Regions from separate parts of the Veillonella atypica genome, predicted to be linked through region 1. Evidence: riboswitches for the same ligand, from Rfam matches in the RefSeq annotation. Region 1 holds a riboswitch; the other holds the start of a gene.

Region 1 (5,833 bases):
ATTGGAAAAACGTCGTATTGATCGTTTCTATTTCGTTGCTGTTGCAGGTGTTTTATACTGTTCATACGCAGTATATGCGTGCGGTGTCGATGCCATGCTCGGTAGCGCTGTTGCAGTAACTATTGGCATTTGCATTTATATGATACGCAAAGGTTGGTTAGCGTATCGTGCACAACGATTCCAACAAAGTATCGATTAATTGAATACTCTCTCGTCTTATAGAGGCTGTCACTTCGGTGATAGCCTCTTTTGGTTATATGCATAGCAAAATGTTTTAGGCTCTATAATAAATGTTGGGGTGACACCACTACGGTGTCACTTCCAACATTATTTTTTTGCAAAAAAATAAGCATATAAGGCTCACATGCTTTACAATAAAAGTGTCAAAGTCCTAAAGAAAGGATGTGAGCTTATATGCCTATTACTGATTATACTGAATTTTTACATAATGTAAAACAAGAATATATTACAAATAGCTATGAATTAGACGGAATATTTATTTTTGACATAGAATTACCAGCAACATCACATATTTGCCCAAAGTGTGGAGAAACCACAAAGCATATTAAGGATTACCGCATACGTACTGTAAAGTTTGGAAAAGTACAACGAGGTCCACTAATTGGAAAATACAGACAGCGTCGGTATATTTGTCCGCATTGTGGTCATTCTTTTGCTGAAAGCAATCCATTTGTACGAAAACATATGCAACTAAGTGTAACTAATATTAGAATGCTATTTGATAAACTTACTGAAAGTGTAACCTATACAGCTATTGCTAACGAGTGTGATACATCTATTACTACAGTATTACGTTATTGCTCTATGATTACTATACCTAAGCCCAAGACCTTACCCACTGTGATTGGTATTGATGAGTTTAAAGGAAATGCAGAAGGCTACCAATACCAAGTTAATTTAACTAATCCAGATACACATGAAATATTAGATATTTTACCGAAACGTGATACGCAAGCATTAATCCACTATTTTGCATCATTTAAACATAAGGATCGCCTACAAGTTAAGTTTATTGTAATGGATATGTCCATACAATTTAAGCGCATCATGGAGGCGCTATTTCCACATGCGCATATTATCTGTGATCGATACCATGTATGTCGACTTGTAGATTGGGCGGTAGAGCGAGTTAGAAAGCGTGAGCAACATAAACTGGCTGCTTATTCACGTATGTTAAAACAGAATCGACGTGTACTAATGAAGCATCCAGACCATTTAACGGAAGCCGAACATATTAAACTATGTGAAATACTCAGAATATCTGATGATTTACGAAAAGCATATGCTTTAAAACTTTCTTTTAGAAAAATCTTTTCAATCTATGGTAAACAAAGAATAGCTGCACATTTAACGCATTGGTTGGAATTAGTAAAAGCATCTGGCTTAAATGAATTTAATAACTTCTTTACATCATTTCCTGCATGGATGACGCAATTAACTAATGCATTCTTACTTCCATATTCTAATGGATACACAGAAGGAACTAACAACAAAATTAAAGTATTAAAACGGATAAGCTATGGACTTCGCCATTTTGGTAGATTTAGAGTACGTATTCTACTTTTGAGCAAAAAGAATGGCACCAACCATAACTATGATTGGTGCCAAAGAAGACTCGTAGGGTGAATACCCCAACATTTGACAGAGAGCCATGTTTTATATGTAAATTAAATTAAACTACAAATGTAAATATATACGTTTATATACAGAAAAGAAAAGTAAATAAAGCAATTATTTCAAGAAATGGGGCACAATATACGAAGTAATGCATGTAAATAATAATGAATATTGTTTTTATGAATAATTATGATTGATTGACGAATATACACTAAGGGGTATATGTATTGTTAGTGAATTACAAATATAGTATATTTATAATTAATAAAAGTGAATAAACTGAGTGTCGGTTTTACCGAGCGTAAAAGAGGAAAATGGGTGTAAATCCTATACTATGAAAATAGCTGTTATGAGGAGCAATATTTCGTATTAGGGTCACTGGGAAACTGGGAAGGCTGAAATATTGTGATGAATCAAAAGTCAGAAAGCCTGCTCAATCTTGAGGAACATTGTGCTAGAACACGGTGTTTTAATATAGGTTAGTCAGGCAGGCTAATCTTTTTTTATGGTTATTTCATAGATCTTATTACACAGCATCATATTACATGTTTACTTTCTATGTTTATTCACTATTATGTGTTTTTATTTGAAAAGGGTATAGGAGGTGCCTATGGGAAAACGCTTTGTCAAACATCTAGGACAGTTTATTGTCACCTTGTTTGGCATCACATTTTTGACGTTTTGTCTCACCTATTTAGCTCCAGGGGACCCAGTTACGATGCTACTGGAAACGGCGGATACTATCGTGTCTCAAGAAATGATTGATGAAACTCGAGCACAATTAGGCTTGGATAAGCCGTTTATCGTACAGTATGCAAACTGGGTAGTCAATGCAGCACAAGGTGACTTAGGAATGAGTTACTCTGCTAAAAAACCTGTAGTAGATCGCATGTTAGAAGCATTACCTGGTACGCTTGCATTGTCAGGAACCGCATTGGTATTTACGATTATCTATGCATTACCGGCAGGTATACTGAGTGCGTATAATCGGAATAAATGGATAGACTATGTACTGAGAAGCCTTTCTTTTATAGGCGTATCTATGCCGTCATTCTGGTTAGGCCTTGTATTAATTTACATTTTTGGCTTAAAGCTCGGCTTGGTTCCAATCGCTTCATCTCGTGTAACAGCGACAGGCGTTATTTTGCCAGCCGTTACATTGGCCGTTGTCGTTGGATCTAAATACATGCGTCAAGTTCGACTCGTTATCCTTGAAGAGATGCAAAAGGATTACGTTATCGGTGCCCGTGCCCGTGGCGTGAGCGAAATGAAGATTTTATTCGGTCACATTTTGCCTAATGCCGTATTGCCATTGATCACTATTTTAGGTGTTCTTATTGGTTGGTTATTAGGTGGTGTAGCGGTAGTTGAAATGGTATTCTCCTGGCCTGGCCTCGGGAATATGGCCATTTACGCCATCACTATGCGTGACTATCCATTGATTGAAGGTTTTGTGTTATGGGTTGCTATTGCATACATGTGTATCAATGCTTTAGTTGATGCATCCTATGTTCTATTGGACCCTAGATTGAAAAGGGAGAGAGCATAATGAAAGAATTTATTCAGAAACATAAATTGTTCTCTTTCTACACTGCATTGATGCTCGTCATCGTATTCATTGCTATCTTTGCACCATGGCTTGCTCCGGGCGATGCTTTCACATCGGATATGTCCAAGGCATTACAAGCACCTAGCGCTCAACATTGGTTTGGTACTGACAAATTGGGCCGTGACGTATTGTCTCGTATCATTTATGGTACTCAATTATCCTTGTTCATGGGTGTATCCATCGTAGTGATTATGGTGAGCATTGGTACAGTCATCGGTGCCGTAGCAGGTTACTTTGGTGGCAAGGTTGAAATGGTTCTTATGCGCTTGGCGGATATCATGTTATCTTTCCCAGGGGTAGTGCTCGCCATTGCCATCGCCGGTATCTTAGGTGGTAGTATTGTAAATACCATCTTAGCATTATCGGTTGTAGGGTGGGCTAAATATGCGCGACTTGTTCGTTCTATGACGTTGAAAGTACGCGGTGAAGAATATGTAACGGCTGCCGTTATGATGGGGGCCTCTACATGGACGATTTTACGTCGTCATATTATTCCTAATATTTTGCCTCTCGTTGTAACCACAGGTGCTCTTGATATTGGGGCTATTATGATCGAAGTTGCCGGTTTATCATTCCTTGGTTTTGGTGCGCAACCACCAACACCTGAATGGGGTCTTATGCTTAATGAAGGTCGTCAATACTTGCAAACGAGTCCATGGCTCATGGCGTTCCCTGGTTTGTCTATTTTAATCGTAGTATCTATTTTCAATCTTTGGTCTGATTCTTTACGTGATGTAGTGGATCCTAAGAACCAAGGTTAATCTTAGTTTTTTTGAATCTTTATTAGGCCTTTGCGGCGTAATAATGATATATAAGCTTTGTATATTGTGTTAACAAGGAGATTTTAAATGAAAAAATCTTGGAAAAAGGCTCTTTTAGCAGGTCTTAGTGTTGTGATGATGGGTTCCTTCATCGCAGGTTGTGGCTCCGATAACAACGGCTCTGCAAATAAAGACGTATTGAAAGTAGGCGTAACTAACTTCGCTTCTACTTTAGAACCTACTGAAAACTTCTTCGCTTGGGTTGTAATGCGCTATGGTGTAGGCGAAACATTGGCTAAATTTGATGAACAAATGAAACCTCAACCATGGATTGCATCCAAATGGGAAGTATCCCCAGACCATAAAACATGGACTTTCACAATCAACGATAAGGTAAAGTTCTCCAATGGTAAAAAAGTTGATGCTGCAGCAGTTAAAGCATCTATCGAACGGGCTTTTGAAAAATCTAACCGTGCAAAAACATTCTTCGAATATGACTCTATGGAAGCTAATGGTCAACAATTAGTTATTCATACAACAAAAGAATATCCTAATATGCCTGGGCTTTTAGCGGATCCATTGTTCCTAATCGTTGATGTACAATCTGAAAAAGACGGACGCAACTTTGCGAAAGAAGGCCCTATCGGTACAGGCCCATACGTAGTTAAATCTTTCACTAAAGAACGCGCTGAAATGGCTGCTAACGAAAACTATTGGGATGGTGCAGTACCATTTAAAACTGTAGAAATTCCTTCCATCGACGATCCTAATACTCGCGCTATGAGCTTACAATCTGGCGACGTAGATATGGCTGTTAACATCGGTGCTGGTGAAATCGGCTTATTCCAAAATAACGATAAGTTCAAGGTTGATGAAATCGCATCTCTTCGCGTAGTATTGGCTCGTATTAACCAAAAAGGTGTTCTTGGTGATGACAAAGTTCGTGCAGCTGTTATTTCCGCAACAGATCGTAAAAACTATGCCGATGTATTGCTAAAAGGCACATTCATTCCTGGTTCCGCACCTATTCCACCATCCATGGACTATGGCTTCAAAGATTTGAAAGATCCTAATGCGTATAACCCTGAACGTTCTAAACAATTATTAGCAGAAGATGGTTGGAAAGATACTGATGGGGACGGCATCCTTGATAAAGATGGCAAACCATTAACATTTGACTTCGTAGTATATAACTCTCGTGCAGAATTACCACTTTATGCCGAAGCTGTTCAAGCAGACCTTAAAAAAGTGGGTATCGACATGAAAATCAAAACAGTTGACTATAACTTGATTGATAAAATGGGTCAAGATGGCGACTATGATATGCTTATCTCCAATATCGTAACTGCTAATACAGGTGACCCAATCTGGTTCTTGTCTAACTATTGGCATACTAATATCGATGGTTCCAACCCACAAAATGGTTCTGGTTACTCTAATCCTCAAGTTGACCAATTGTTAGATGCTGCTGAAACTGAATTTGATCCTGCAAAACGTCGTGACTATGCAATTCAAATTCAACAATTATTGATGAATGATGGCGCTGCATTGTTCTTAGGTTACCCTAAAACTAATATCGTTACTGGTTCTTACTTGAAAGGTGCTGTCATGTACCCAAGTGACTACTACTGGATTACTAATAAAATTACAAAATAATAAGGAGCTATAATGGCAGAAAACATACTAACTGTAGAGAACCTTAACATCGCGTACCAAGGTGTGCCTGCTGTTATGGATGTAAACTTTACCTTGGAACGCGGTAAGGTATTGACCATTGTAGGGGAATCTGGATCCGGTAAAACTACCGTGATCCGGGCCCTTATGG
Region 2 (5,833 bases), on a different contig from region 1:
CGGCATTTGCGTTTTTTACACCTAATTCGGGAGCTTTACTGTCACCAGCAACGCTTTGTGCATTACGCAATTCATCCGGAGTAGGCCGTTTATTATCAGTCATTGCCTTCGTCTTGAACGTGGCTAGTCAATGTTTCTAGTAATTTTTTCGCCGCTACTGGCAAAACTGTACCAGGGCCAAAGATAGCCACTGCGCCATGTTCGCGTAGGAATTCATAGTCCTGAGCAGGGATTACGCCACCGATGGCAACCAAAATATCTCCACGACCACGTTTCTTGAGTTCTTCTACAAGTTGAGGTAACAATGTTTTGTGACCAGCTGCAAGAGAACTGAAGCCAACGATGTGAACGTCATTATCCACCGCATCTTGTGCTGTTTCTTCTGGAGTTTGGAACAAAGGTCCGATATCCACGTCAAAGCCCATATCCGCGAAGGATGTAGCGATAACTTTGGCACCGCGGTCATGACCGTCTTGACCCATCTTAGCAATCATGATACGAGGACGACGACCTTCGAGTTCTTCGAAATCATCTGCCATTTGGCGAACTTCTTTGATGACATCATCATCTTCATATTCGCTGGAGTATACGCCAGAAATAGAGCGGATAACCGCTTTATGACGGCCACAAACTTTTTCAACAGCAAAGGAAATTTCGCCCAAAGATGCACGAGCACGAGCAGCTTCAAGGGCAAGAGCAAGCAAGTTGCCTTCACCAGATTCTGTAGCATTTGTAATCGCTTCGAGACAGGATTGAACCTTATCTTCGTCACGGTTAGCACGCAATTGTTCCAATCGACGAATTTGCGCTTCCCGTACTGCCGTATTATCTACGTCGAGGATATCCAATGGATCTTCTTTATCTAGACGGTATTTGTTGATACCGATAATCGCTTCACGACCAGAGTCGATACGAGCTTGGCGACGAGCTGCAGCCTCTTCGATACGCATCTTAGGAAGACCTGTGTCAATCGCTTTCGCCATACCGCCAAGGGATTCGATTTCTTGGATATGCCCCCAAGCACGACGGATCAATTCATCAGTCAATGCTTCTACATAGTAGGAGCCGCCCCATGGGTCGATAACCTTACATACCTTAGTTTCGTCTTGGATGTAAAGTTGTGTATTACGCGCAATACGTGCAGAGAAGTCTGTAGGTAACGCGATGGCTTCATCAAGCGCATTCGTATGTAGGGATTGCGTATGGCCCAATGCGGCGCCCATCGCTTCCATACATGTACGAGCCACGTTGTTGAACGGATCTTGTTCTGTAAGAGACCAACCAGATGTTTGGCTATGTGTACGAAGAGCCATAGATTTAGGATTTTCAGAACCGAAGCTCTTAATAATCTTAGCCCACAACATACGAGCCGCACGCATTTTAGCCACTTCCATAAAGTAGTTTTTGCCGATAGCCCAGAAGAAGGACAAACGAGGTGCGAATTTATCTACGTGAAGGCCTGCATTGACACCGGTACGGATGTATTCAAGGCCGTCAGCCAATGTGTAACCTAACTCGATATCCGCCGTTGCACCCGCTTCTTGCATATGGTAGCCAGAAATAGAGATACTGTTGAATTTAGGCATGTACTGGGATGTATAGGCAAAGATATCACCGATGATGCGCATGGACGTAGCTGGAGGGTAAATATAGGTATTACGTACCATGAACTCTTTCAAGATATCATTTTGGATTGTACCGGCCATAACCTTTTTATCAACACCTTGTTCTTCACCAGCTAGGATGTAGAACGCCATAACAGGCAATACGGCGCCGTTCATTGTCATGGATACGGACATTTGGTCAAGAGGGATACCGGAAAATAGAATTTCCATATCGAGGATAGAGTCAACTGCAACGCCCGCTTTACCAACGTCGCCCACTACGCGAGGATGGTCGGAGTCATAACCACGGTGAGTAGCAAGGTCAAAGGCAATAGACAACCCTTTTTGTCCCGCTGCCAAGTTACGACGATAAAACGCATTGGATTCTTCCGCAGTAGAGAAACCAGCGTACTGACGCACTGTCCAAGGACGAGTTACGTACATTGTGGAATAAGGTCCACGCAAGAATGGAGGTACACCAGCCATATAGTCAAGGTGTGTCATCCCTTCATAATCCATCTCTGTATAGAGAGGTTTTAATTGGATTTGCTCCATTGTCGTGTTATATAAGTCTTCAAAGCTTTTTCCTGTTTCTTTTTTAAGTTCAGCAAGCCATGCATCGCGCGATGTGGCAGACTGAGATCCCAAGCCAAGAGAGGAGAAGTCTGGATTTTTAAACATGAGCTCACATCCCTTTCTTATCTTGTAACGTATTTAAAATAGCGTAGCAGTTTGCGCGAACAGAGATGAAATCATCTACACCGGCTTCACGATATACAGGCTCTAGGTCCTTAGAAGGTGCCCCTGCCAAAATAACCGTTACATTCGGCATAGTTTCTTTCAATTCTTTCGCAAGTGGTGGAACCAATTCAGGATACGTATCATCTGTAGAACAGATAACTACCACATCGGCGCCACTTTCACGAGCCGCTTTAGCCGCATCAGCCGTTGTTTCATGGCCATCATTTTTGATTACTTCGAATGCCGCTACTTCAAAGAAGCCTGTGGAGAAGTCCGCACGAGGTTTATGTTGAGGAATAGGGCCCATATTAGCCAAGAATACCTTCACATTATCTTTTGTGCGTTGTTTATAATTTTCCGTACGCATACGAAGAGCTTCAAATTGTTCCGTCCAACGATGAGCCGTAATAGGTTCGATTGTTTCGGAGGAAATATCGCCCGCATCCAAAGCCTTACGGATTTGACGCATTGTCATTTTTTGCAATGCACCGAGCTCGATAAGGCCAATCAATGCACCTGGTTCTGTTGTGCTTGCTTCGAGTGTAGATTGGGCTTTTACAACCGCTTCTGGATCTGCAGTTGCCAAGTATTCTTCGAGATGAGCTACCCGTTTTTGACGCAATGTTTCTTGATTTTCAGGTTTTGGATCAAGCAATTCTTCCGTCATATTAGCGTACATGTTATTACCAACCGCTACATCCTTACGGAATGCAAGGTTTTTAAAGCGTTCATTAAGAATTGTTTTAACTTGCGCTTGAGGATAACCTTCCTTCAAGGCAGCAATGATGCCACCTTTGGATTCGATAGCTTGGAATTCAGCCCAGATTTTTTCACACAATTCGGCTGCCAATGTTTCTACGTACCAAGAACCACCTACAGGGTCAACTGGTTGACGCAATTCGAATTCAGTTTGTAACATAACTTGAATGTTACGGGCAATACGACGAGAGAATTCATCGGATTTGCGAATTGGTTGATCAAATGGAGAAACTTCAAGGCTATTGAGGCCGCCTACAACGCCGGAGAATGCTTGTGTTGTGTTACGCAACAAGTTTACATATGGGTCGTATACGGTTTTTGTGAAAGCAGATGTTCTACCGTGTACATGAACGGCACGATCGCTTTCATCAGCGCCAAAGGCCTCCATAATACGAGCCCAAAGCACGCGCAACGCACGCAATTTAGCAATTTCCATGAAGAAGTTTGCACCCAAGGAGAATGTAAACATCATGCTCTTAGCAATGGTATGAATATCGATGTTGCGTTGTGCCAATTGCCGCACGTAGCAAACAGCTGTTGCCAATGCATAGGCAACCTCTTGCACATCGTTAGCACCGCCATTAGCGTATACATCACCGGATACAAGCACTGTTTTAAGCTCAGGTGCTTGATCCTTGGCCCATACAACAGTATGTGCCATTTCATCAAAAGCAGTATCTAAAGACATATGCAATGCACCGTCTTTAGCCCACACGCCGATAGGATCTGCACCAATGAGACCTTTCAAATCGGATGTTTGCTTTTTAGAAGCTTTCACAGTAGCCGACAACATACCGAGCAAAATCGCTGCAGATGCGCCAGTTTCAATATATAAAGGATTTTCCTTAAGATTAAATCGTTCAATTAATTGGCTGCAATCGTCCATCGTAGACAAGGATGTACCGCCTACACCAACAGATGCGCCTACTTGCACATCTTGATCATGGCGTGTTGCTTCATCAAGACGAATGTTGTGAATAGTGCCGCCTTTCACAATTTCGTATAAACTTGCATGATTGGCATCCTTCGGTAAGGACTCATCCACATATTGAGATACGCCCCAAGAATCTTTGATATAGCCGCTTGCTTTCGTGCCACGTAGGAACTCGCCAGCGCCAGGATAAACGCCCTTTGGAATCTTGTCCTGATGCAATGCAGGTGTATAGATAGGTTGTAACGTAATACCTTCATAGGTTTTGGTGAACATTTTTTTATGGAAATCGCCACCCTTTAACGCCTTTTCAACCTCAGCCTGCCATCGTTCATACGTAGGTTTCTCAAACTCATCAAAGGATACAGGCGCCAGTAAATCGCGTTCAGTGTCCTTTGAAGTCTTTTTGTCAGACATATATGTGCCTCCTTTTCAACTTGAAACCATACAGGGGGAACAGCGCACCGTACCAGTGAGTTGCTTCGTATATGAGTTCCATAGGTGCCAAATATATGTCCATCATGATGATGAATCTCCAGTCAAACTATTAAGCCTATGCCATATATGAACGACCCTCTAGCGTGGCAAATAAAAAAACGTGCCACCCGAGAGTGACACGTTAGGTTACATATTGAATGGTACACTAAAACTATTGTAAAAAGTATACCTCAATCCCCTTCCTATCGCTCGTAGGTACATAACGGTGATTATCAAATAGGCAGTTCTCCTGGCTCGGGCTCAACACCTTGCTTTCGCCTTCCCAGATTGCTCCAGTGACATGTATGAAAGCAGGCTCGTCCTTACAGTGGCGGGACCGCATCGGCTTGTACCGATTTCTCTATTAAGTCTTGCGACACCTATTCTCTATATTCGTTGTTCTAAGTCCAATATAGTGTAAAAATATGCACAAAGTCAATGAACATAACAGTTAATCATAAGTAGCAAATTTCAAGTTATAACTAACGCATATATAGAATGATAAAAATGCATAGGTGCAATTTAGAGAAATCACCTCTATAATTCGCTACCGCTATACTACCACCATGTTATAATAATTCTACTAGTGGGAGGTCGTATTATGAACGAAATAAACAAAAAAGGTCTCAGCACTACATTGTTGTGCTGTTTAATTTGGGGTTTGCTGCCCCTCTATTGGGCGCTTTTAAACCAAGTATCATCCTTTTCCGTATTATCGCACCGCATCATCTGGTCCGGATTTTGGATGTTCTTCCTCGTCATCGCCACAGGGCGCCAACAACTGCGTATGGACATACAACTTTTACGCACCCATCTTACGCAATTAGGCCTACTATTACTGGCTGCTATACTTATTAGCATCAACTGGTTCACCTACATTTGGGCCGTTACAAACCAACACGTACTCGACACGAGCCTTGGCTATTATATCAATCCATTGCTCAACGTATTGTTGGGCATCCTAATCTATAAAGAAAGATTACTTTGGCCACAAAAGCTAAGTATTGCCATCGCATTCTTAGGTGTGGCCATCATGACTGTTCAACTAGGTACATTGCCCATCGTCTCTATCATCCTAGCCGTATCCTTTAGCCTATACGGGGCCGTAAAAAAACGTCTCACCATCCATCCATTTTCGAGCATCGCCTTCGAGGCATGGCTCGTCACACCGATAGCATTATGGTATTTAGCGACTATAGACACCACCTCGTGGACCTTTATCGAAAACCTAACGCCGACCGGTCTCCTCCTCATCGGCGCTGGCCTTACCACATCGATTCCACTCATCCTCTTTTCATACGGTGCCCGCCTATTGCCACTA

What was found. Region 1 has a riboswitch for cobalamin ahead of nikB (nickel ABC transporter permease). Riboswitches for the same ligand answer to the same signal wherever they lie in the genome.
Region 2: it holds a riboswitch for cobalamin, as region 1 does, so the genes downstream of both, O3598_RS03190 (methylmalonyl-CoA mutase family protein) here and nikB (nickel ABC transporter permease) in region 1, are expected to answer to the same signal.

The regions. Positions count from the first base shown of each region.
Region 1 covers NZ_JAPVXV010000005.1:100,236-106,068, reverse strand. The annotation lists gene potE (putrescine-ornithine antiporter) at 1-199, shown strand, start outside; gene O3598_RS07510 (ISL3 family transposase) at 415-1,647, shown strand; cobalamin riboswitch at 1,903-2,089, shown strand; gene nikB (nickel ABC transporter permease) at 2,249-3,187, shown strand; gene nikC (nickel transporter permease) at 3,187-4,008, shown strand; gene O3598_RS07495 (ABC transporter substrate-binding protein) at 4,096-5,664, shown strand; gene O3598_RS07490 (ABC transporter ATP-binding protein) at 5,677-5,833, shown strand, end outside.
Region 2 covers NZ_JAPVXV010000002.1:102,807-108,639, forward strand. The annotation lists gene meaB (methylmalonyl Co-A mutase-associated GTPase MeaB) at 1-103, opposite strand, end outside; gene scpA (methylmalonyl-CoA mutase) at 96-2,285, opposite strand; gene O3598_RS03190 (methylmalonyl-CoA mutase family protein) at 2,290-4,452, opposite strand; cobalamin riboswitch at 4,736-4,911, opposite strand; gene rarD (EamA family transporter RarD) at 5,114-5,833, shown strand, end outside.